DNA from 3 places in the Roseococcus sp. YIM B11640 genome. Region 3 is predicted to be linked to each of the others. Evidence: riboswitches for the same ligand, from Rfam matches in the RefSeq annotation. Region 3 holds a riboswitch; each other region holds the start of a gene.

The links. A riboswitch is a leader RNA that binds a small molecule or an ion and turns the genes downstream of it on or off. The one in region 3 is predicted to bind thiamine pyrophosphate.
Region 1: another riboswitch for thiamine pyrophosphate. It lies ahead of thiS (sulfur carrier protein ThiS); the one in region 3 lies ahead of WJM96_RS02020 (ABC transporter substrate-binding protein).
Region 2: another riboswitch for thiamine pyrophosphate. It lies ahead of thiC (phosphomethylpyrimidine synthase ThiC); the one in region 3 lies ahead of WJM96_RS02020 (ABC transporter substrate-binding protein).

What each region holds. Positions count from the first base shown of each region.
Region 1 covers NZ_JBBJOZ010000005.1:203,927-211,226, forward strand. Annotated here, with positions in the region: gene WJM96_RS19555 (SDR family oxidoreductase) at 1-563, opposite strand, end outside; gene WJM96_RS19560 (lipocalin-like domain-containing protein) at 653-1,105, shown strand; gene WJM96_RS19565 (thiazole synthase) at 1,102-1,905, opposite strand; gene thiS (sulfur carrier protein ThiS) at 1,908-2,138, opposite strand; TPP riboswitch at 2,182-2,293, opposite strand; gene WJM96_RS19575 (hypothetical protein) at 2,431-2,832, shown strand; gene aroQ (type II 3-dehydroquinate dehydratase) at 2,956-3,411, shown strand; gene accB (acetyl-CoA carboxylase biotin carboxyl carrier protein) at 3,408-3,893, shown strand; gene WJM96_RS19590 (hypothetical protein) at 3,899-4,117, shown strand; gene accC (acetyl-CoA carboxylase biotin carboxylase subunit) at 4,121-5,476, shown strand; gene WJM96_RS19600 (putative quinol monooxygenase) at 5,419-5,796, opposite strand; gene aat (leucyl/phenylalanyl-tRNA--protein transferase) at 5,990-6,676, shown strand; gene WJM96_RS19610 (hypothetical protein) at 6,753-7,268, opposite strand.
Region 2 covers NZ_JBBJOZ010000002.1:409,648-416,947, forward strand. Annotated here, with positions in the region: gene WJM96_RS09400 (creatininase family protein) at 1-230, opposite strand, end outside; gene WJM96_RS09405 (GntR family transcriptional regulator) at 292-981, opposite strand; gene WJM96_RS09410 (hypothetical protein) at 1,069-1,929, shown strand; gene WJM96_RS09415 (hypothetical protein) at 1,933-2,253, shown strand; gene WJM96_RS09420 (amidohydrolase family protein) at 2,250-3,227, shown strand; gene WJM96_RS09425 (hypothetical protein) at 3,232-3,438, shown strand; gene thiC (phosphomethylpyrimidine synthase ThiC) at 3,444-5,258, opposite strand; TPP riboswitch at 5,305-5,415, opposite strand; gene WJM96_RS09435 (GntR family transcriptional regulator) at 5,457-6,254, opposite strand; gene putA (bifunctional proline dehydrogenase/L-glutamate gamma-semialdehyde dehydrogenase PutA) at 6,269-7,300, opposite strand, start outside.
Region 3 covers NZ_JBBJOZ010000001.1:394,619-401,918, forward strand. Annotated here, with positions in the region: gene WJM96_RS01995 (amidohydrolase family protein) at 1-206, opposite strand, end outside; gene WJM96_RS02000 (Bug family tripartite tricarboxylate transporter substrate binding protein) at 320-1,297, shown strand; gene WJM96_RS02005 (aminoglycoside phosphotransferase family protein) at 1,294-2,103, opposite strand; gene WJM96_RS02010 (TetR family transcriptional regulator) at 2,181-2,819, shown strand; gene WJM96_RS02015 (phasin family protein) at 2,915-3,337, shown strand; gene WJM96_RS02020 (ABC transporter substrate-binding protein) at 3,482-5,053, opposite strand; TPP riboswitch at 5,106-5,217, opposite strand; gene WJM96_RS02025 (TRAP transporter small permease) at 5,377-5,907, shown strand; gene WJM96_RS02030 (TRAP transporter large permease) at 5,904-7,184, shown strand; gene nhaA (Na+/H+ antiporter NhaA) at 7,185-7,300, opposite strand, start outside.

The DNA.
Region 1 (7,300 bases), on a different contig from region 3:
GTGTCGAAAGGCCCGGGAAGCAGGTGATTGATGGTCACGTTGTTCACCGCCACCCGCCGCGACAGCGAGGCCAGGGCGCCCGTCAGCCCCGCCCGCGCGCCGTTGGAAAGCTCCAGCCGGGCGATGGGCGCCTTCACCGAATAGCTGGTGATGTTCAGCACCCGGCCGAATTTGCGCTCGATCATCTTGGGCAGCACGGCTTTGATCAGGGCAATGGGCGTCAGCATGTTGGCCTCGACCGCACGGCGCCAGTCGTCCAGCTCGAAGCCCGAGAATTCGCCCTGCGGCGGGCCGCCGGCATTGGTGATGAGGATGTCCGGGTCTGGCAGCGCGGCGAGGACGGCGGCGCGCCCGGCCTCGGTGGTGATGTCGCCCTGGACCGTCGCGACCTTGATGCCCGTCTCGTCGCGGATGGCTTTCGCGGTGGCTTCCAGCGCCTCGCCGCCCCGGGCGGTGATGACCAGTTCCACCCCTTCGCGGGCCAGCGCGGCGGCGCAGCCGCGGCCCAGCCCCTTCGAGCCGGCGCAGACGATCGCGCGGCGCCCCTTGATTCCGAGATCCATCGATCTTCCTCCCAGATTGAACCTCCGCGATCCTGCCGCGGCGCCGCCGTGGCGGCTAGGCTGCCGGACGGGTGGCCAGGGAGGGACACATGGCGACGGCAGACGAGCTCATAGGGACTTGGCGCATGTTGTCCTGGACGCGGAAGGCCGTCCGGACGGGCGAGGTCACGGACGCGATGGGCCCGGACCCCAACGGCTACATCTCCTACCACGCGGATGGCCGGATGATGGCCCTGGTCTTGAACCGCCATCGCCCGCCGCTGAAGGGCGCGACGCCCACGGAGGGGGAGAAGGCGGCGCTCTTCGACTCCATGCTCGCCTATTCGGCCCGCTACCGGCTGGAGGGCGACCGGGTGATCCACATGGTCGACGCCAGCTGGAACCCGGCCTGGGGCGTCACCGAGCTGATCCGCCCCTTCACGCTGGAAGGCGACAAGCTCGTCATCAGCGGCGCGCCCGGCACAGACCCGAAGACGGGCGATGAGGTCGTCTACCGGATGGAGTTCCGGAAGGTTCCTCCCCTGCTCGCCGCGTCGAGCTAGCGGATAAGCCCGCTCATCGGGCTCGACGCATCCGCGCGGTAGTCGCGCGGCATGCGACCGGCGAGATAAGCCTGCCGGCCCGCGATGACCGCATGCTTCATGGCGACCGCCATCTTCACGGGATCCTGGGCATGGGCGATGGCGCTGTTCAGCAGCACCGCGTCGCAGCCGAGCTCCATGGCGAAGGCGGCCTCGCTGGCCGTGCCGATGCCTGCATCCACCAGCACAGGCACCTTCGCGTTCTGCTTGATGCTGCGGATCATATAGGGGTTCACCACCCCCATGCCCGAGCCGATGGGCGCGCCGAGCGGCATGATGGCGACGCAGCCCATCTCCTCCAGCCGCTTCGCCGCAACGGGGTCGTCGGCGCAATAGACCATCACCTCGAAATTGTCGGCCAGCAGGGCGGCGGCCGCCTCGAAGGTGCCGGCCATGTCCGGGTAGAGGTAGGGCGGCGGGCCGAGCACCTCCAGCTTCACGAGGTTCCAGCCCCCCGCCTCGCGCGCCAGGCGCAGGGTTCGGACGGCCTCCTGCGCCGTGTGGCAGCCGGCCGTGTTGGGCAAATAGGTGTAGTCCTGCGGCGAGACGAAATCCTGCAGCATGGGCGCCGTGGCGTCGCTGAGGTTCACGCGGCGGACGGCGACGGTCACGATCTCCGCGCCGCTGGCACGGATGCTCTCGCCGGTCTGCTCCAGCGTCTTGTACCGGCCGGTGCCGACGATCAGGCGGGACTGGAAGCGGCGCCCGGCCACCTCCCAGGAATCGTCGACCTCGATGGGCGTGCGGATGTCATCGGGCATGGTCAGCCCCCTCCGATGAAATGGACGATCTCGATCGCGTCGCCGGCGGAGAGCATCGTCGTGGCGTATTGCGAGCGCGGGACGATCTCGAGATTGCGTTCCACCGCCACCTTGCGCTCGGCCAGGCCGATGCCGGCGAGCAGCGTGGCGACGGAGGTACCGGGCGGCACCTCGCGGGGCTCGCCATTCACCGTCAGCGCCATCAGGGCGGTCGGCATGGAGGTATCGGGCATCTCTCGCTTCGTCCCACAATCGATTCGAAGGAAAGGGTGCGGCCCGTGGCCCTGTTCCCATCCCTTCGCCGGCATGACCCGGATCAGGTTCTAAGGATTCACCGCGTCCTTCGCGGAATCTCAGCCCTGCTTCAAGGGCTCTCCTTGGTACCCGCATGCTGCGCCCCTGGGGTCCGGGCGTCAATCTCGGGTTGCGGGCCATAGGCCGCGCGGGTCGTCGCCATCGAGCGGAACTTGTTGTCCCGCCTATCCGCTTGCGTCAGCGTTTCGCTGCGGGAACGGGAGAAAGAAGATGCGGGCGGTCAAGAAAACGGCCGTGGCAGCCCTGGCGCTGACCGTCGCGGGCAGCGGCCTGGCGCGGGCCCAGTCCGACACCTGCGAGGGCGTGGTGAGCGCCAATGCGATCATGACAAGCGGACGTGCCCGCGCGGACGGGACCTACAACTACACCATCTACGTCCAGAACCGGCAGGCCCGCCGGATCGTGGTGACCTTCGTGATGGGCAACTTCCCCGCCAACGTGACGCTGGACCTCTCGCCCATCCAGAACTTCGTGATGAACGCCAATTTCACGACGGGCTTCCGCCTGGGCACGGGCCGGAACAGCGACATCAACAACCGCACGGTGGACTTCATCTATCGGGGCACCAGTTCCAAGGCCTATGTCCGGATGCAGGATTGCCGCCCCTACTGACCGGCACCCCGGATGCACCCTGCTTGCCTCCTGCCTCCCTCCCGGGGCCCGGCGCGCTTGCCCCTGCCGCGCCCCTCATGCTAGCCCGCCCCCTCCGCGACACCGCACCCCCCGGGAATCGGCATGAACCTGATCGCCGTGCTCAACGGCCCCAACCTCAACATGCTCGGCACGCGCGAGCCGGAGAAATACGGCACCGCGACGCTGGACGATGTGGAGAACCTCTGCGCCGAGGCGGCGGAGGAGCTTGGGCTGGCCATCGATTTCCGGCAGTCCAACGTCGAGGGCGAGCTGGTCTCCTGGATCCAGGAGTGCCGGGGCCGCGCGGCTGGCATCGTGATCAACCCCGCGGGCTACACCACCACCTCGGTCGCCATCCTGGACGCGCTGCTCGCGGCCGGGCTGCCGGTGATCGAGGTCCACATCACCAATATCCATCGGCGCGAGGAGTTCCGGCATCACAGCCTGGTCTCCAAGGCCGCGACCGGCGTCATCGCCGGCCTGGGCGTGGCGGGCTACGCGCTCGCGCTCCAGGCCATGGCGGGGCTGATCGGCGCGAACGAGGACGAAGACGAATGACCAGCGGCATCCAGTTCGACCCGGAGGCGATCCGCAAGCTCGCCGACATCCTGCGCGAGACGGACCTGACCGAGATCGAGCTCTCGGAGAAGGATTCCCGTATCCGCGTGGCGCGTATCCTGCCCGCGCCGGCGGTGGCCGCCGCCGCCCCGGCGCCGGTCCTGGCCGCGCCCGTCCTGGCCGCGCCCGTGGCCGTCGCGCCTCCGGCCGCCGCTCCTGCCGAAGGCGGCGGGCTGGACCTGAAGAACCCGGGCCTCGTGACCTCTCCAATGGTCGGCGTGGCCTATCTGGCACCGGAGCCCGGCGCCGCCCCCTTCGTGCAGCTCGGCGCGAAGGTCAGCCAGGGGCAGACCCTGCTGCTGATCGAGGCGATGAAGACCTTCAACCAGATCAAGGCGCCGCGCGCCGGCACGGTGACCCGGATCCTCATCGAGTCCGGCACCCCGGTCGAATACGGCGAGCCGCTGGTCCTGGTGGAGTAGGCGGGATGGCGAACGCCGTCCCCAACCTCTGGGCCCAGAGCCTGCTCGGCCGCCCGGCCGAGGAAGCCGAGCAGCCGGACAACCTCCTGCCCGACATCGAGCTTCCCCACGAGTATCCGGCCGCGACCCCAGCCGGCGCCGCCCACCCCACTTGCCGGCCCGGTGCCGCTGCCGCGCGGCGAAGCCAAGGCCGCGGAGCGGCCGCCCGGCGTCTGAGGGCATAAATCATGTTCAAGAAGATCCTGATCGCCAATCGCGGCGAGATCGCGCTGCGGGTGCATCGCGCCTGCCAGGAGATGGGCATTCGCACCGTCGCCGTGCACAGCACCGCCGATGCGTCCGCCATGCATGTCCGCCTCGCCGACGAAAGCGTGTGCATCGGCCCGCCCTCGGCCCGCGAGAGCTACCTGAACGTCGCGGCCATCCTCTCCGCCGCCACCATCACGGGAGCAGAGGCGATCCACCCCGGCTACGGCTTCCTCTCGGAGAACGCCCGCTTCGCCGAGATGGTGGAGGCGCACGGCCTCGCCTTCATCGGCCCGACGGCGGACCACATCCGCATGATGGGCGACAAGATCACCGCCAAGGACACGATGCGCCAGCTCGGCGTGCCGCTGGTCCCGGGTTCCGACGGCGCGCTGGAGACGCTCGAGGAGGCCCGCGAGGTCGCGGAGAAGATCAAGTATCCCGTGCTGATCAAGGCCGCCGCCGGCGGTGGTGGGCGCGGCATGAAGGTCGCACAGCACGAGGGCGAGCTGGAGGAGGCCTGGCGCGTGGCCCGCGCCGAGGCCAAGGCCGCCTTCGGCGACGACGCGGTCTACATGGAGAAGTATCTCGACCGGCCGCGTCATATCGAGCTGCAGATCCTGGCCGACAACCACGGCAACGTCGTGCATTTCGGCGAGCGCGATTGCTCGCTGCAGCGCCGCCACCAGAAGCTGGTGGAGGAGGCGGGCTCGCCCGCGCTCGACGCCGCCGCGCGCGACGCGATCGGCGCGCAGGTGACGGCCGGGCTGTCCAAGATCGGCTACCGCAATGCCGGCACGCTGGAGTTCCTCTGGCAGGACGGCCAGTTCTCCTTCATCGAGATGAACACCCGCCTGCAGGTGGAGCATCCGGTGACGGAGATGGTCTGCGGGGTGGACCTCGTGCGCGAGCAGATCCGCATCGCGGCGGGCGAGAAGCTGGGCTACGGCCAATCCGACGTGCGATTCAGCGGGCATGCCATCGAGTGCCGCGTCACGGCGGAGAACCCGGTGACCTTCGCGCCCTCACCCGGCAAGGTGAACACCTACCACGCGCCCGGCGGCCTGGGCGTGCGCGTCGATAGCGCGCTCTACTCGGGCTATTCGGTGCCGCCGCACTACGACAGCCTGGTCGCGAAGCTGGTGGTCCATGCGCCGACGCGCGCGGAGGCCATCGCCCGCATGCGCCGCGCGCTGGAGGAGATGGTGGTGGACGGAATCAGTACCACGCTGCCCCTGCACCACCGCATCATGGCCGACCCGGAGTTCCAGGCCGGCGATTACACCATCCATTGGCTCGAGCGTTTCGTGGCGCGCCAGTCCGAAGCGGGGGCATAACTTCCCCCGGGCCGCGTCGTGTCGGGCACCGTCGTGAAGGTGAAGGGCTGCGCGACGCAATCCTGAAGCAGGGACATGAAGCTCCGGGTATGGATCGCGCAGAGATGCGCGATCGTGGCCATCGGGCCGTCCCAGCGCTCCATGGTCGTCACCACGTCGCCATCCGTGATCGAACGGTAGAAGTCGAAGGAGAGGCAGCCCGGCTCGTTCCGGGAGGCGTCGACGAAATACGGGACCGAAGGCGCCAGCCGTTCGAATTCCCCCGGCTTCAGCCGGGCCGTCAAAATCACCAGCAGCGCGTTGCTCATCCCATCACCCATGCCCTGAGTGGGGGCTACGCGGCGGGCCTTGGACCAGATGCGAGCCGCGCCAAAAAAATTCCGCGGCCGCGGTGCTCAATCAATCATTCCGGCGCACTCGAATCTCCGTCTAGGATGAGGCGGTGAAGACCTCGGCCCGAGCGGACCGCCTGCCGCCCCCCCGCCCTTCCCGGCGCGGCTGAGGTCATCCGGCATGTCCCGCCGCCAGATGGAGATCACGCCCGAGCTCATGCTCCGGGCCTATCGCATCGGCCTCTTCCCCATGGCCGAGAGCCGGGAAGCGCGCACCCTCTACTGGCTGGACCCGGAGCAGCGGGGCGTCATCCCGCTGGACGGCTTCCACATCCCGCGCCGCCTGGCGCGGCGGATGCGCCAGGCGCCCTATCGCATCACGGCCAACCAGGCCTTCGCACGCGTCATCGACGAATGCGCGGCCCCCCGGCCCAGCTCGCCGGACAGCTGGATCAACGAGGAGATCCGCGGCCTTTTCGTCGCGCTCTACGAGCAGGGCCACGCCCATTCCATCGAGGCCTGGCAGGGCGAGGCGCTGGTCGGCGGGCTCTACGGCGTGGCGCTGGGCGGCGCCTTCTTCGGCGAGAGCATGTTCAGCCGCGCCGACGATGCCTCCAAGATCAGCCTCGTGAACCTGGTGGCGCGACTGCGGATCGGGGGGTTTACCCTGCTGGACGCCCAGTTCCAGACCAGCCACCTCGCCCAGTTCGGCACGCAGGAGGTGCCGCGCGCCTACTACAAGCGCCTGCTGTCGGAGGCAGTGGAGATGCCCGCCTATTTCCCGACCGACCTGGCCGAAGGCGTGCTGGAGGCCGAGATCGCGAAGCTGCGGCAGCTGGACCAAACCGGTTCCGAGAGCCGCCCCTAGGCGATTTCCTGACCGGAAGCTCGAGTCCCACCCCCGGCGCTGCACTGCGCCGGGGCCGATACCGCAAGGCAAGAACCTACTGAGCGGCGTGGACGGCGTTCGTCGCGAACATGGGGGGCAACGGGAGCGACCATGCGTCCGCCCGGATTCGCTGAAACTCCATCCTTACAGCGGCATGACGCTGTACATAAGCGAACAGCAACGGACGGGCCTCCTGTTCGGACTTGCCCTCGATACTCATCTCCAGCGCATTGATGGCGGTAATGAGCTGCTCGTTGATCCGGGTCAGATGCCCGACAGTGGTCTGGAGCCTGTTCGACGCCGTGATCGAGGCAACGACACCACCGAGCCCCATGGCCAGAGCGAGGCTCAGGCTGACGATACGCCACCTGTTGAGACCGTTACTGGCGAATGCTCCTGCAATCGCGACGATCATCGCGCAGACCAGGACGGACAGGGAGACGTAAGGGATGAACCTGTTCCAGAACTCGATGTCGCTATCGACCGCCTGGATCAAAGCCATCGCCTCGTAGCTACTCTTGCACTCCGTCGTAGCTGGAGCAGCTACCGAAATGACTGAGTTGCTCATCATTTCCTCGGTTAGAGGCTCGAGCGTGATTGCTC
Region 2 (7,300 bases), on a different contig from region 3:
GGGACGATCAGCGCGTTGATGCCGCGCGCGGCCAGCTTTTCCTTGGTCAGGCGCAGCTTGGCGGCGGGCAGGTAGACATCCGTGCCGGTGGGAAGGTGCGGGCCATGCTGCTCGATGACGCCGAAGGCCCAGAGCGCGACCGCGCCGGCCCTCGCGGCGTCCGATACCTCATCGGCCGTCAGCTCGGCCAGCGTGTCCGCGAAGATGGAAAGCCCGCTCGCGCTCATCATGGTCTCCCGAAGACAACGGGATTGAGCGCGACGATTTATGGAGTGTCAATAATTTATAAATTCATTTCGGACCGATGCCGAGCAGCAATCTGCGCGTTGCGTGGGCACCCTGCATGATGTGCTGCGCGAGAAGTGCCTTCGCGGCCACCGCGTCCCGCCGGAGCGCGGCCTCCATGATCGCGCGGTGCTGCGCGTGGATGGCCGGGTTGATCTCGGGATAGCGGACGAAGGCGCGACGGTAGCGCTCCGACTGGTCGTAGAGCAGGTCGCAGAACTGCTGCAGCCAGGGCGAGCCGCAGGCGGCTTCCAGCGCCCGATGGAAGTCGCGGTTGCGCTGCTCCCACTCGTCGGCACTTTCATCTGTCCGGGCCGGAAGCTTGCCCTCGGCCAGCGTGAGGCGATGAAAGCTCGCGACCACGGCCGACTCCCACTCGTCGCCGCCCTCGCGCATGGAGCGTTCCAATGCCTCGGTCGAGAGCCGGCAGCGCAGGTCCGCGATATCCATGAGCTCCGCCTCGGTGAGCGCGGGGACCATGAAGCCGCGCTGCCCCTCGCCATGCACCAGGCCGATGGTGGCCAGCCGCGACAGCGCCTCGCGGATGGGGCTGCGGCCGAGCGCGTAGCGCTGCTCCAACAGGTCGGGCTGCAGCTTCTCGCCCGCAGCGAGGCGGCCGGCGATGATGTCGGCGCGGATGCGCAGCAACGCCTCGTCGGCGAGGGTGCGGGGCGCGCCAGGTCGATGGAAATTCATCCGCCCTTGTCGTTCATGAATTTTCGGGATTTTATAGATTCCCGCCCGCCGGCGCAATGAGCGACGATGCGGCCCCGAGGAGGACACATGGCCGAGATCGTCTTCGCCGCCGGCGTGCCGCACGCGCCCGCCGTGGTCGGGCTCTTCGACAAGGCGCCGGACGAGGTCCGCGCCGTCGTCTCCGCGACCTTCGACGCCGTCTCTCGCGGGTTGCGCGCCGCCCGGCCGGACCTGATCGTCATGGTGGCCAATGACCACCTGACCAACAGCCGCATCACCGCCTATCCCGACTTCATCATCGGCATGGCGGCCGAGCATGCCGGCCCCTACGAGTGGTTCAAGGAGTGGATCAACTGCCGCGACTACGTGGTCCAGGGCGACCCGGAGGCAGCGCGAACCCTCTTCACCGGCATGACCAGGCGCGGCGTGCGCATGAACGCCTCTGCCGCCCCGCTGCGCTTCGACGACAACCTCTCCGTGCCCACGGTCATGATGGACCTCGACACCTCGGGCATCCGGGTCGTGCCCATCCTGCAGAACTGCTCCGTGCCCCCCTTCCCCGATGGCGCCCGCTGCATCGAGGTCGGCCAGGCGCTCGCCTCGATCATCCGGGAAGACATGCCTGCCGATCTGCGTGTGGCCCTGATCGGCTCCGGCGGTCTCAGCCACGAGCCGGGCGGCGCGCGCTACTACAAGATCGACGAGGAGTTCGACCGGCGCTTTCTAGAGCTCGCCGTGCAGCCCGACCACGCGGCCCTGCTGCGCGAGATGACGGTGGATCGCATGGAGGAGGCCGGGCGCGGCGGCACGGCGGAGCTGCTGTCCTGGTTCGTCGTCCTCGGCGCCATCGGGGAGCGGCCCGGCCGCAGCTTCGGCTACACCGGCTGGCCGAGCTTCCGCTGCGGCGTCGGCGGCGTGATCTGGGACCTCGAGACGGTGGAGGCCTGAGAGATGGGATGGGACAGCTTCGACCCCAGCCTCGCCACGCATGACCTCGTGCAGGACCTGAAGTGGGATACGGCGCTGCGCGCCCAGTTCAAGCAGGACGAAGCCTCCGTGCTGGACCGCTACCCGCTGCGCCCCGAGGAGCGCCGCGCGATCGAGGCCCGCGACTTTCGCGCGCTCTACGATCTCGGGATGCATCCCTATCTCGGCGGGCAGCTGTCCCGCTTCATCTGGGGCAACGACGCCGGCCGCGGCGCCATCGAGGCCTCCAACCGCCTCGTCGCCTCGCTCCAGGGCCATGACCGCGACATCCCGGACAAGCCGTGACACATCGTATCGACGTCCAGCATCACATCCTGCCGCCGGACTATGTCCGCCTGGCGGGCGACGACCGCATCGGCCCCCTCATGGTCTCGGGGCGCACCCCCGCCTGGTCGCCCGAGATCTCGCTGGAGGCGATGGATCGCCACGGCATCGCAACCGCCGTGGTCTCCATCTCGGCGCCCGGCCTCTGGTTCGGCGATGACAGCCAGGCGCGGGAGCTCGCGCGCGCCTGCAACGAGTATTCGGCCGCATTGGCCGCGCGCTTTCCCGGCCGCTTCGGCTTCTTCGCCAGCCTGCCTCTGCCCGATGTCGACGGCAGCCTCGCCGAGATCGCGCATGCGCTGGACGTGCTGGGCGCCGACGGCATCTGCCTGATGACGAACTACGGCGGCCGCTACCTCGGCGACGCCGCCTTCGCGCCCGTGCTGGATGAGCTGGAGCGGCGGGGCACCATCGCCTTCTGCCATCCCTGCGTGGGTCCTGCCCCGCTCGTGCCGCCCGGCATTCCGGCCGCGACGCTGGAATTCCCCTTCGACACCACCCGCGCCATCGCGAGCCTGCTCTTCTCCGGCGGCTTCGCGCGGCACCGGAACGTGAAGTGGATCTTCTCCCATGCCGGCGGCGCGGTGCCCTTCCTGGCCCAGCGCATCTCCCGGCTGGAGCGCCGGCCGGACCTCGCGGCGGGCGTTCCGGATGGCGTGATGGCAGAGCTGCGGCGGCTATATTTCGACGTCGCGCTCTCGGCCAACCCGCTAGCCTTCGGCCCCATGCTCCAGGTGATCCCGCCCGAGCAGGTGCTCTTCGCCAGCGACTATCCCTTTGCCCCGGAGGAGACGATGGCCGGCACGGTCAGGGGCCTGCAGGGGCTCGGACTTTCGCCGGAGGTTCTGGCCGGGATCGAGCGCGACAATGCGCTCCGCCTGATGCCGGGGTTGCGCGCGGCCACGAAAGGGCCAGATTCAGCGGCAAAGGAGTGACCCTATGATCCTCAAGCTGCTCCGTGCCCGGAAGAAGCTCGCCAAGGCCGCGATCGGCGGAGCCTTCGCCGCGGGCGCGCTGGCCGGCGGCACGGCCGCGGCCGTAGCCGTGACGGGCGTGGCCGTCACGGGTGTCGCCGGCGTGGCCGGCGTCTGCGCGCTTCGCAGCGCGCGCCGGAAGCGGGAAGCCGCGCCTCCCGCCTCCGCGTAGAACCCTCAGTCCCCTGCCGCCACGGGCGGCAGGTAGATGGCGCCGCCATTGCCGCGGAAATTCGCGCTCATCTCATCCATGCCCTTCTGGGCGGCGTCGCGAATTTCCTGCGTGATCTTCATCGAGCAGAATTTCGGCCCGCACATCGAGCAGAAATGCGCGAGCTTCGCGCCCTCGGCCGGCAGGGTCTGGTCGTGGAACTTCTCCGCCGTCTCCGGGTCCAGCCCCAGGTTGAACTGATCCCGCCAGCGGAATTCGAAGCGCGCGCGGGACAGAGCGTCGTCGCGCATCTGCGCCGCCGGGTGCCCCTTCGCGAGATCGGCCGCATGGGCCGCGATCTTGTAGGTGATGACGCCGGTCTTCACGTCGTCGCGGTCCGGCAGGCCAAGATGCTCCTTCGGCGTCACGTAGCAAAGCATGGCGCAGCCGTACCAGCCGATCATGGCCGCGCCGATGCCCGAGGTGATGTGGTCGTAACCCGGCGCGATATCCGTGGTGAGTGGCCCGAGCGTGTAGAAAGGTGCCTCGCCGCACTCCTCCAGCTGCTTCTCCATGTTGATCTTGATCTTGTGCATCGGCACATGGCCGGGGCCCTCGATCATGACCTGCACGTCCTGCTCCCAGGCCACCTTCGTCAGCTCGCCCAGCGTTTCCAGCTCGGCGAATTGCGCACGGTCATTGGCGTCCGCGATGCTTCCCGGACGCAGCCCGTCGCCCAGCGAGAAAGACACGTCATAGGCGCGCATGATCTCGCAGATCTCGCCGAACCTCTCGTAGAGGAAGCTCTCCTTGTGATGGGCGAGGCACCACTTCGCCATGATCGAGCCGCCGCGCGAGACGATGCCCGTCACGCGCTCCGCCGTCAGCGGCACATAGGCCAGGCGCACGCCGGCATGGATGGTGAAGTAGTCCACCCCCTGCTCGGCCTGCTCGATCAGCGTGTCGCGGAAGATGTCCCAGGTCAGCTCCTCGGCCTTGCCGCCGACCTTCTCCAGCGCCTGGTAGATCGGCACCGTCCCGATCGGCACCGGCGAATTGCGCAGGATCCATTCGCGGGTCGTATGGATGTTCCGGCCCGTGCTGAGGTCCATCACATTGTCGGCACCCCAGCGGATGGCCCAGACCAGCTTGTCCACCTCCTCGGCGACGCTCGACGACACCGCGGAATTGCCGATGTTCGCGTTGATCTTCACGAGGAAATTGCGGCCGATGATCATCGGCTCGCTCTCGGGGTGGTTGATGTTGCTCGGGATGATGGCGCGGCCGCGCGCCACCTCGCTACGCACGAATTCCGGCGTCACATGGTCGGGGATCGAGGCGCCGAAATCCTCGCCGTCCCGCTTCAGGCCAAGCGCCGCCGCGCGGCCCATGTTCTCGCGGATCGCGATGTATTCCATCTCCGGCGTGATGATGCCCGCCCGCGCATAGGCGAGCTGGGTCACGGCCTTGCCCGGCTTGGCGCGCAGCGGCAGGCGGCCCTGGCGGTCGAAGAGCGGCACGCGGCGCTCCTCGCCCGCCTTCAGCCCGTCATCCTCGGGCTTCTGCGCGCGGCCCTCGATATGCTCGACATCGCCGCGCGCCATGATCCACTCGTGGCGATGGGGCACGAGGCCGCGGCGTATGTCGGTCGCGACGCGCGTGTCCGTATAGGGGCCGGACGTGTCGTAGACCCGCAGCGGCGGCTCGCCCCCGGAGACCTCGATCTCGCGCATCGCGACACGGATCTGTGGGTGGAGCTGCCCCGCGACATGCAGCTTGCGCGAGGCCGGCAACGGACCCGTGGTGACGGCGGGGCTTTCGGGCGGCAGATGGTCGGGCATTCTCGGATTCCCTTCTTCAACAACACACGAAGGGAGTGGTGGCGCGACTCGCCGTAATGCCCATCCCTTCGCCGGCATGACCCGGATCAGGTTCGAAGGGTGACCGCGTCGCTCGCGGAATCTCAGCCCTGCAGAAAGGGCTCCCCTTGGATGGACGATATGCTGCGCCCGCCGGGCGGGGGTGTCAAACTCCGTCGGTCAGCTCCGCTTGAGCTCGACCGTGTAGACCGCGCTGTCCGTGCGGTAGTAGGAGCGCGCGGCCTGCAGCACCCGGCCGTCGCGCAGCGTCGCGACGCGCGTGATGACCAGGACCGGCTCTCCCGCCTTGATGCCCAGCAGGCGCGCGATCTCGGCCGGCGCGCGGGCGGCGCTCATCTCCTGACGAATGGAGGAGGCGCGCTCGCCCGTCAGGCTCTCCACCATCTCCAGCAGGATACGCTTGCGCTGCAGCAGCGGATCGAGCGGCTGCCGGCAGAGCAAGGCCGCGACGCCAGGCGGATACAGCGCATCGGTGAGCATGAAGGGAACGCCATCCTGCTCCCGCGTGATGCGCAGGCGCAGGGCGCTGTCGCCACGCCGCGCGCCGAGGCTCGCCATGGCCCATTCCGGCACGGCCGCGGGCTCGCTCAGGCGGAGGCGCACGCCGGTGAGCCGCGTCAGCGCCTCGATCTCCTCCATGCTGCCGATACCCCATTCCGGGGCGGGCGGGTGCGGCTCCCGCACGAAGGTTCCTCGGCCCTGGCGACGCTCGATCAGCCCGCGCTGGTGAAGCTCCCGCAGCGCGCCGCGCACCGTGATCATGCTGACCGCAAAATGCTGGGTCAGCTGTTCCTCGGTCGGCAGTTGCGCGCCCTCGGCGAGGCCCAGCCGAAGGATGACCTTCTCCATCCGGTCAGCGAGGCGCTGATACAGCGGCCCCTTGCCCGCCGGCAGGCGCCCGAATCGCGATGCTGCGACGGGGCCGCGGCGCGACGGCGCCAGCGCCTGGACTCCCATACCCTTCTCCCCCCTCAGATCGTCATGGCCGGCGCCAGGACGCCATCGGCCATTTGATTGACCGAGAGACTCCGCTCTACCACCAGCCGGAGCAAACCGCGCACAGACAAATCGGTCACGACGGGAACCAGCGCACCCTGCCCGGCAAAGACCCGGCGCACCTGGCCGGCGTCGTGCGGAGGCGCGACCAGCGCTGCATCGCAGGGCGCGAGGCTCCAATCGGGAAACAGCTCCATCCGGATGCCGTCTGGGAGCAAGGCGTTGATCCTCTCCGCCTCCGGCGATTCCTGGGCGATGGCGGAGTTGCCGGTGGCCAGCGCCGCTCCCAGGCCCAGGATGAGGCCGGGGACGGTGGCGGCCAAGTTCAGCACCTTGCCCCGGCCCCGGAACCTCAGGCTATTCGCCTCTCCGAGCGGCGCCGGTAGCGCCATGGTGAGCGCCAGCGGCGAGGCCTGGCGGAACTCCTGCAGCCGCGCAGCGATCACCAACCGGTCGCCCGTGCGCAGCAATCCCAGCGCGCCTGCGGCCGCCCAGGCGGCGTAGCGGTCGAATTCGGCGAAGCAGGCTTCGTCCCGGCTGCCGTGGAGCCGCGGCTCCGGCCCTTCCCGCAGAAGGCGATGGAGATAGAGCGGGCCCGCCGGCTTTGGCGCCATCCCGCCCAGCCCCTCGCCCCCCAGCGGGTGCATGCCCACGGAAAGCCCGGTCAGGCCCCGATTGATGAAAATACTCGCGGCGCGGGACCGGTTGGCCACCAATTCGACGGTCTCCGCCACGGCTGAATAAACGGCGAGGGATAGGCCCCCTCCCTCCGCGGCCAACTCGTCCAGAACGGCGCTGAGTTGGTCACGCTCATAGGTCAGGACATGCAGGGCCGGCCCGCCCGGCGCGGCGGCGATGCCCCGAAGGCTCCCGATCTGGAGCAGGACGGGCGCCACGAAGCTTCCGTGCAGACAATTCCCGCCGAGCGGAAGCTCCGCGCGGATGCGACTAGACCCCACATGGGCGCGGAAGGTCACCTCCGCGGCAATGTCCATCACCGGGCCGAT
Region 3 (7,300 bases):
ATGATGCAGCTCTTGTCGAGGTGGATATGCGTCTCGACGAAGCCGGGCGAGACGAAGCCGCCCGCGACGTCCAGCACCTCCTTCGCATCCTGGCCGAGATCCGGCGCGATGGCGGCGATGGTGCCACCCTTCACGCCGATATCCACCAGCGCATCGGGCGCGGCATCGGCAAGGCGCGCGCGGCGCAGCAGCAGGTCGAATTCCATATGAGGACTCCGGATTCAGTAGGCGACGGCCGGAGGCACGATCCCCCCATGGCCTGTTGGCACGAGGTTTGCTCGATTTCGCTTCGATGGAAACCCTTGTCCCGGAGGCTTCGATGCTCCCCACCCTTTCCCGCCGCGCCGCGCTGACCGGCGCGGCGGCGCTGTTGTCCGCGCCCGCGCTGGCGCAGGCCGCCTGGCCCGACCGTCCCATCCGGTGGATCGTGAACTTCCCGCCGGGAGGTGCGGCAGACACGCTCTCGCGCATCCTCGCGGCAAGCATCGGCAATAAATTCGGGCAGCCCATCGTCGTGGAGAACCGTCCGGGCGCGGGCGGCGCGCTCGGCGCCGACATCCTGGCCAAGGCGCCGGGCGACCGGCACATCGTGATGATGTCGAGCGCGGCTTCCCACGGCATCGGGCCGGTGCTCTACCGCAACACGCCCTACGACGCGCTGCGCGACTTCACGCATATCCGCCTGGTCGGCACCTTTCCGAGCGTGCTCGCGGTGAACCTCGATTTCCCGGCGCGCACGGTCGCGGAGTTCGTGGCGCAGGTGAAGGCGCGGCCGGGCGAGGTGACCTACGGCTCGGGCGGCAACGGCACGCTGAACCACCTGATCGGCCAGCTGCTCGCCCGTGCGGCGGGGATCGAGCTGACGCATGTGCCCTATCGCGGCTCGGCCGCCGCGCTGACGGATACGATCAGCGGCCAGATCCCCGCCATCATGGAAAGCCTGCCCATCGCCTTGCCGCACCTGCGCGGCGGCCGGCTGCGCCCCCTCGCGACCAGCGAGGCCACGCGCCCCGCTTCGCTGCCCGATGTGCCGACCTTCGCCGAGGCCGGCTTCCCGGCGGTGGTTTCCAGCAACTGGTTCGGTTTCTCGGCCCCCGCCGGCATCCCGCCCGAGATCGTGACCCGCTGGAACACGGAGATCGGCACGGCGCTGGCCGACCCCGGCGTGATCGAGCGCTTCGCGGCCATCGGGGTGGTGCCCGGCACCGGGGGGACCGCGGAATACACTGCCCTGGTCCGCGGCGAGCTGGACAAGTGGCGGGAGGTGATCCGCGCCGGGAACATCGTGGCGGACTAGCCGTCCAGCTCCGCCGCTGCGAGCCCGGCGATGGCCAGGTCGGTCGTCGCCGGATCGCCGTCGCCCAGGTACCAGGCTGCCGACAGTCCCGCCCAGGCGAGGATCCAGCGCAGCAATCGCCCGCGCTCCAGCCCCGCGGCCTCGCACACCACTTCGAGCCGCCGGGCGAAGCGGCCCGGCAAGGTCGCGACGGGGCGCGTCGGGTCGGCAAGGTCCGGGTTGGTGAAGATGTTGGCGTGATCGAAGCCGCGCTCGCCGGCGAGGGCCTTGGGGTCGATCGCCAGCCAGCCGCGTGCCCCGAAATCGAGAACGTTGTCGTGATGCAGGTCTCCGTGCAGCACCGCGACCTCGCGCGGCGCGGCCAGCAGCTGGCGCGCTTCGCCGAGGCTGCGGGCGAGGATGCCGCCATGGGAGGCCGCAAAGGGCTCCAGATCGCGGAACCACGTCGCAAGCGGCACGACCCCGGCGGGCGGGGCGCCGCGCGGCACATGCAGGCGGGCGGCGGCGGCGCAAAGGATGCGGCTGGCCTCGTCGTCCTCGCCCGCCCGCGCCATCTCGGAGAGCGAGCGCGGGCCGGTCGCGCGTTCCATGAGCAGCGCCCCTTCGTCGCGCGCCAGCACGGTGGCCGCGCCGTCGCCGTTCCACCATTCCAGCACCGCACCGCCGCGCTGCTCCTCCTCATGGGCGGAGAGCTTCAGCATCGCGGGAACGGGGCCCTGGCGCACCGGCAGGAGGTGCGCGGCATGAGTCTCGATGGGCGGGCCATCCGGGACGAGCCCCCAGCGGCCGAGATAGGGTTCGAACATTCTCCGCAGCTTAACCGCATTGTGAAATCATCGCTTTAGGCTTGCGCCGGACGCCCCCGAGGCCGATCCTGGGAGGCATGAGCGCGACCAACACTGCCGAACTCAGCGCCTTCTGGCGGGTCCTGGCCGAAAAGGGCTGGCATGGGGTGACCATGCGGGCCGTGGCGTCGGAAGCCGGCATGGCCCTCTCCGACCTGCGGCGCCACTATGTCAGCCCCTTCGACCTGCTGCTGGCCCATGGCCGCGCGGTGGATGCCGAGGTGATCGGCGGCACCATTCCCGATGACACCAGCCCCGCGCGCGACCGTCTTTTCGACGTGCTGATGCGCCGCATCGACGCGCTGCAGCCCGACCGTGCCGGCGTGGTGCGCCTGATGCGCGACCTGCCGACCTCCCCCTTGCTGGCGCTTTGGCTGCTGCCGCGCCTGACGCCGTCGATGGCCTGGATGCTGGAGGCGGCGGGCATCGATACCGCGGGCCCCGGCGGGCTGCTGCGGGCCAAGGGCCTCGTGACCGTCTGGCTCGCCGCGCTGCGCGCCTGGGAGAAGGACGAGAGCCAGGACCTCTCGGCCACCATGGCCGCGCTCGACCGCGCGCTCGATCGCGCCGAGCGAATGGCCAAGATGTTCGGTTTCGCCGACCGCGACTCCGCTGCCGCCGCGGCGTCGCCCGCGGGAGCCCTGCCGCCGCCGGAGGCCCCGACCGCGGCGGTTTGAGACGTCGGGCCTTGCGCCGGGAAGCCTGGTCATCCGCCTGAATGGCCATCCCGGCGAGACTACCGCCTTCCTGCAACCCTTCCGAGGAGGTCATCATGTCCAGCAGCTTCAATCCCGAGGAATTCATGAAGCTCTTCGGCTCGCTGAAGATGCCGAACATGCCGGACTTCCAGGCGCTGGCGGATTCCCAGAAGCGCAACATCGAGGCCCTGACCACGGCGAACAAGCTCGCCATGGAGGGGGCCCAGGCCGTGGCCCGGCGGAACATGGAGATCGTGCAGCAGTCGCTGAGCGAGATGACGCAGGCGGTGCAGAGCCTGGCCAGCGCCGAAGGCTCGCCCACCGACAAGGCCGCCCGGCAGGCCGAGCTGCTGAAGGCCGCCTATGAGCATGCCATCGCGAACATGCATGAGCTGTCGGAGATCATCCAGAAATCCAATGGCGAGGCCGTGGGCATTCTCAACCGCCGCTTCGCCGAGGCGATGGAAGAGGTGAAGGCGCTGATGGCGAAGGGCTGAAGATTTCTGTGCCCTCAAACGCCGGGCGCGCGCGCAGCGCGCTTGGCTCCGCGCCGCGTCAGGTGCGTTGGTTGATCTGATGGTCTGGGCGCGGTCGCGCCTTGCGCTCCCGGCCCGAGGCAAGCCTCGCGCCGTGGCGGCTCGCTAAACCCGTCGCAGGTTCCACAGCATCGGATTTGGCGCCTGCAGGACATCCGTGATGTCCGCCCGGAAGGCGGTCCTGAGGCGGAACAGGCCCGTGGGCGCGATGGGCACGGCCTCCCACAGCAGGGCCTGGAGGCGACGCATCGCGGCCTCCTGCGCGCCCGTATCGGCGGCGCCGATCCAGGCCGCCACTTCGGCTTCCACTGCCGCATCCTCGGGCCAGCCGGGCCACGCGGCGCTGCCGTGCATGCGCGTCGGCCAGCTCACCGCCGGATTGGCGATGGTGGCGGCGGGGCCGTTGGTGTTGTGCAGGTGCCAGCCGCCCTGCGCGGGCGGCGCGCGGTTGGCGCGGCGGGCGATGATGGTGGCCCAGTCGCTCTCGACCGGCTGGATGTTGAGGCCGAGCCGCCGCATCAGATCCACCGTCAGGCGGCCCTGCTGCGTCACGGCAGGAAAGTCGCTCGGATTGATGTGGATGATGGGCTCGCCCTTGTAGCCGGCCTCCGCGAGCGCGGCGCGGGCGCGGGCCATGGCGGCCTCTCCGCGGGGCGCGGGCGTGCTCTCGACCACGCCGGGCAGGCCGCAGGGGAACATGGCGTGGCATTCCTGCCAGTCGCCCGGCAGCGCCACCGCCTGCATGAAATCCGCCTGCTCGATCACGTCGCGGATGGCGCGGCGGACGCGCACGTCGTTGAAGGGCGGGTAGAGGTGGTTGAAGCGCAGGAAGCCCAGGAAGCCGTTGGGGTCGTAGACCTGCGTCTTGGTGTGGCGGTCGCGCTCCAGCACGGGCACGAGGTCGGGTAGCGGGTACTCGATCCAGTCGATCTCGCCCGTGCGGAGCGCCGCGGCGGCCGTGCCGCCATCGGGAATCCAGATCAGCTCCAGCCGGTCGAAATGCACGCGCTTGCCGCCCGCGGCGGCCTCGGCCCGCTCGGCGCGCGGCACATAGGCCTCGTTCCGCACATAGGCGGCGCGGGCGCCCTGCACGAACTCGCCGGGCAGGAACTTCCAGGGACCGCTGCCCACGGCCTCGGTGATGGGGCGGTCGGCGGGCTGGCTCGCCAGCCGCTCCGGCATCATGAAGCAGGGCGAGGAGCCGGGCTTGGCCAGCGCGTCCAGCAGCGCGGGGAAGGGGCGGTTCAGCCGGAAGCGGATGGTCCGGTCGTCCTCGGCCACGAGCTCGGCCACCGCCTGCATGAGCACCTGCCCGAAGCCGTCGCGCACCGCCCAGCGCCGGATGGAGGCGACGCAGTCCTGCGCGCGCACCGGCTCCCCGTCATGGAAGCGCAGGCCGTCGCGCAGGCGAATGCGCCAGGTGAGCGCATCGGCCGAGACCTCGTGGCCTTCGGCCATCTGCGGGTGCGGGCGCAGGGCCCGGTCGCAGCCGTAGAGCGTGTCGAAGACGCAGAAGCCATGCGTCGTGACGATGGTCGTCGGGTTGAAGATCGGGTCCAGCGTCGCGAGCGCGGCCTGCGGCATGAAGCGCAAGGTACGCGCACGGGCGCTGCCTTGGGCCAATGCGGGCGCCGCGAGCAGGGCGGCGGGTGAGATCAGCAGCGAACGCCGGTCCATCCAAGCTCTCCATGCGGCGCGGGGGGCACGGGAGGGATGGCGCGGGGGGATATCCCGCGAGGCGCACCGCTCCCTTCGCCGGTCCGAACCGGATCAGGTTCCAGGGCTCGCGGGATGCATCCCGCCTCTCAGCGCCCGCGACAGGCGCTCACCCAGGTGACGGTGGATGCATGCGCCGGGCGTGGGTTCCTGGCAAGCCCATGAAGAATTCATGGCGAATGGATCAGGATTTACTCGCCTCTTCCCCGGCCCGCCGTCCAAAGTGCGGCCCAACGAGAATCGTCAAGATTCAGGGGGACGTTTTGGACAAGCCGTTCGAGGGCGTGGCCGGAGCCCAGGAGGGCGGCTACGCGGATGATCTGCGCAGTTTCGACATCCGGCGATACGGGCCCGAGGACTGGGCGGGCCTCGTCCTGCTCTGGATCCTCGGCATCCTGGTCTTCACCCAGTTCTTCACGCGCTACGCGCTGAACGACAGCGTGACCTGGACCGAGGAGGTCGCGCGCTACTTGCTGATCGTGCTGACCTTCATCGGCTCGGCCGGCGCGGTGCGGCGCGGCACGCATATCCGCGTGGAGACGCTGGAGCTCGCGCTGCCGCTCGGCCCCCGCAAGGTGCTCTGGGCCATCCAGGACACGCTGCGGCTGGCCTTCTGGAGCTTCGGTGCCTGGGCGGGCATCGAGCTCGCGGGGCTGATGGGCACCATGCCGATGGACAGCCTCGACCACACTCTGGCCTGGGTCTACTGGCCGGTTGCAGCCGGCTTCGTGGCCATGGCCCTGCGGGAGGCATGGTGGATCCAACGCCGCTGGCGCCATGGCGACGCGCCCAGCGCGCAGGATGTGCTGGCATGACCGCGGCGATCCTCCTTCTCGGCTTCTTCGGCCTGCTGACCCTGGGCCTGCCGGTCGCGATCGCGCTGGCGGGTGCCTCCATCCTCTTCGCGGTGATCGACGGCTCGGTGCCGATGGTGGCCATCGTGCATCGCATGGTGGGCGGCGTGGACAGCTTCCCGCTGCTCTGCGTGCCCTTCTTCGTGATGGCCGGGATGCTGATGAACACCGGCGGCATCACCGAGCGCATCTACGATTTCGCGGTGGCCGCCGTGGGCTGGATGCGCGGCGGGCTCGGCCAGGTGAACGTGGTGGGCAGCGTGGTCTTCGCGGGCATGAGCGGGACCGCGGTGGGCGACGCGGCGGGCCTCGGCACCATCGAGGTGCGGGCCATGCGCGCGCATGGATACGACCCGAAATTCGCCGTCGGCATCACGGCCGCGAGCTCCATGCTCGGGCCGCTGCTGCCGCCCTCGCTGCCGCTGGTGGTCTATGGCGTCTCGGCCAATGCGAGCATCGGGCAGCTCTTCGCGGCGGGGATCATCCCGGGGCTGATCACGGCGGCCTGCCTGATGGTGATGGTGTGGTGGTACGCCCATCGCTACGGTTACGGCGCGGATGCGAAGTTCCGCATCTACGAGCTGGGGCGCACCCTGGCGCGCGGCATGCTGCCGCTGCTGACGCCCGTCATCATCATCGGCGGCATGCGCGCGGGCGCCTTCACGCCGACCGAGGGAGCGATCTGCGCCGTGGCCTACGCGCTGCTGCTCGGCTGCCTCGTCTACCGCACGCTGGGGCTGAAGGCCCTGGCGAAGGTGAGCTTCGAGGCGGTGGAGGTGACGGCGACCATCCTGCTCATCGTCGCGGCGTCGGAAATCTTCGGCTGGCTGCTGACGACGACCCGCGTCTCCGAGCAGGTGGTGGGATGGGTACTGGCGATCACCGAGCAGAAATGGGCGATCCTGCTCATCGCCAACATCTTCCTCCTGCTCGTCGGCCTCGCCATCGAACCGCTGCCGGCCATCCTGATCCTGACGCCGATCATGCTGCCGGTGATGGAGCATATCGGCGTGGACCCGGTGCATTTCGGGCTGATCATGGTGCTCAACCTGTGCATCGGGCTGCTGACGCCACCGGTGGGGATCGTGCTCTTCATCCTGGCGAAGGTGGCGAATATCAGCTTCGAGGATGCGGCGAAGGGCGTGCTGCCCTTCATGATTCCGCTGCTGGGGGTGCTGTTCCTCTGCACCTACGTGCCGGAGCTGGTGATGTGGCTCCCGACCAAGTGGTATCGGTAGTTACCCGGTGGGTTGGCGCATGATGCGCCAACCCCATGCCAGGCCGAGCATGGCCGCCACGACCGAGCCCAGCAGCACGCCGAGCTTGGCCGCACCCAGCAGGCTCTCGTCGGTGA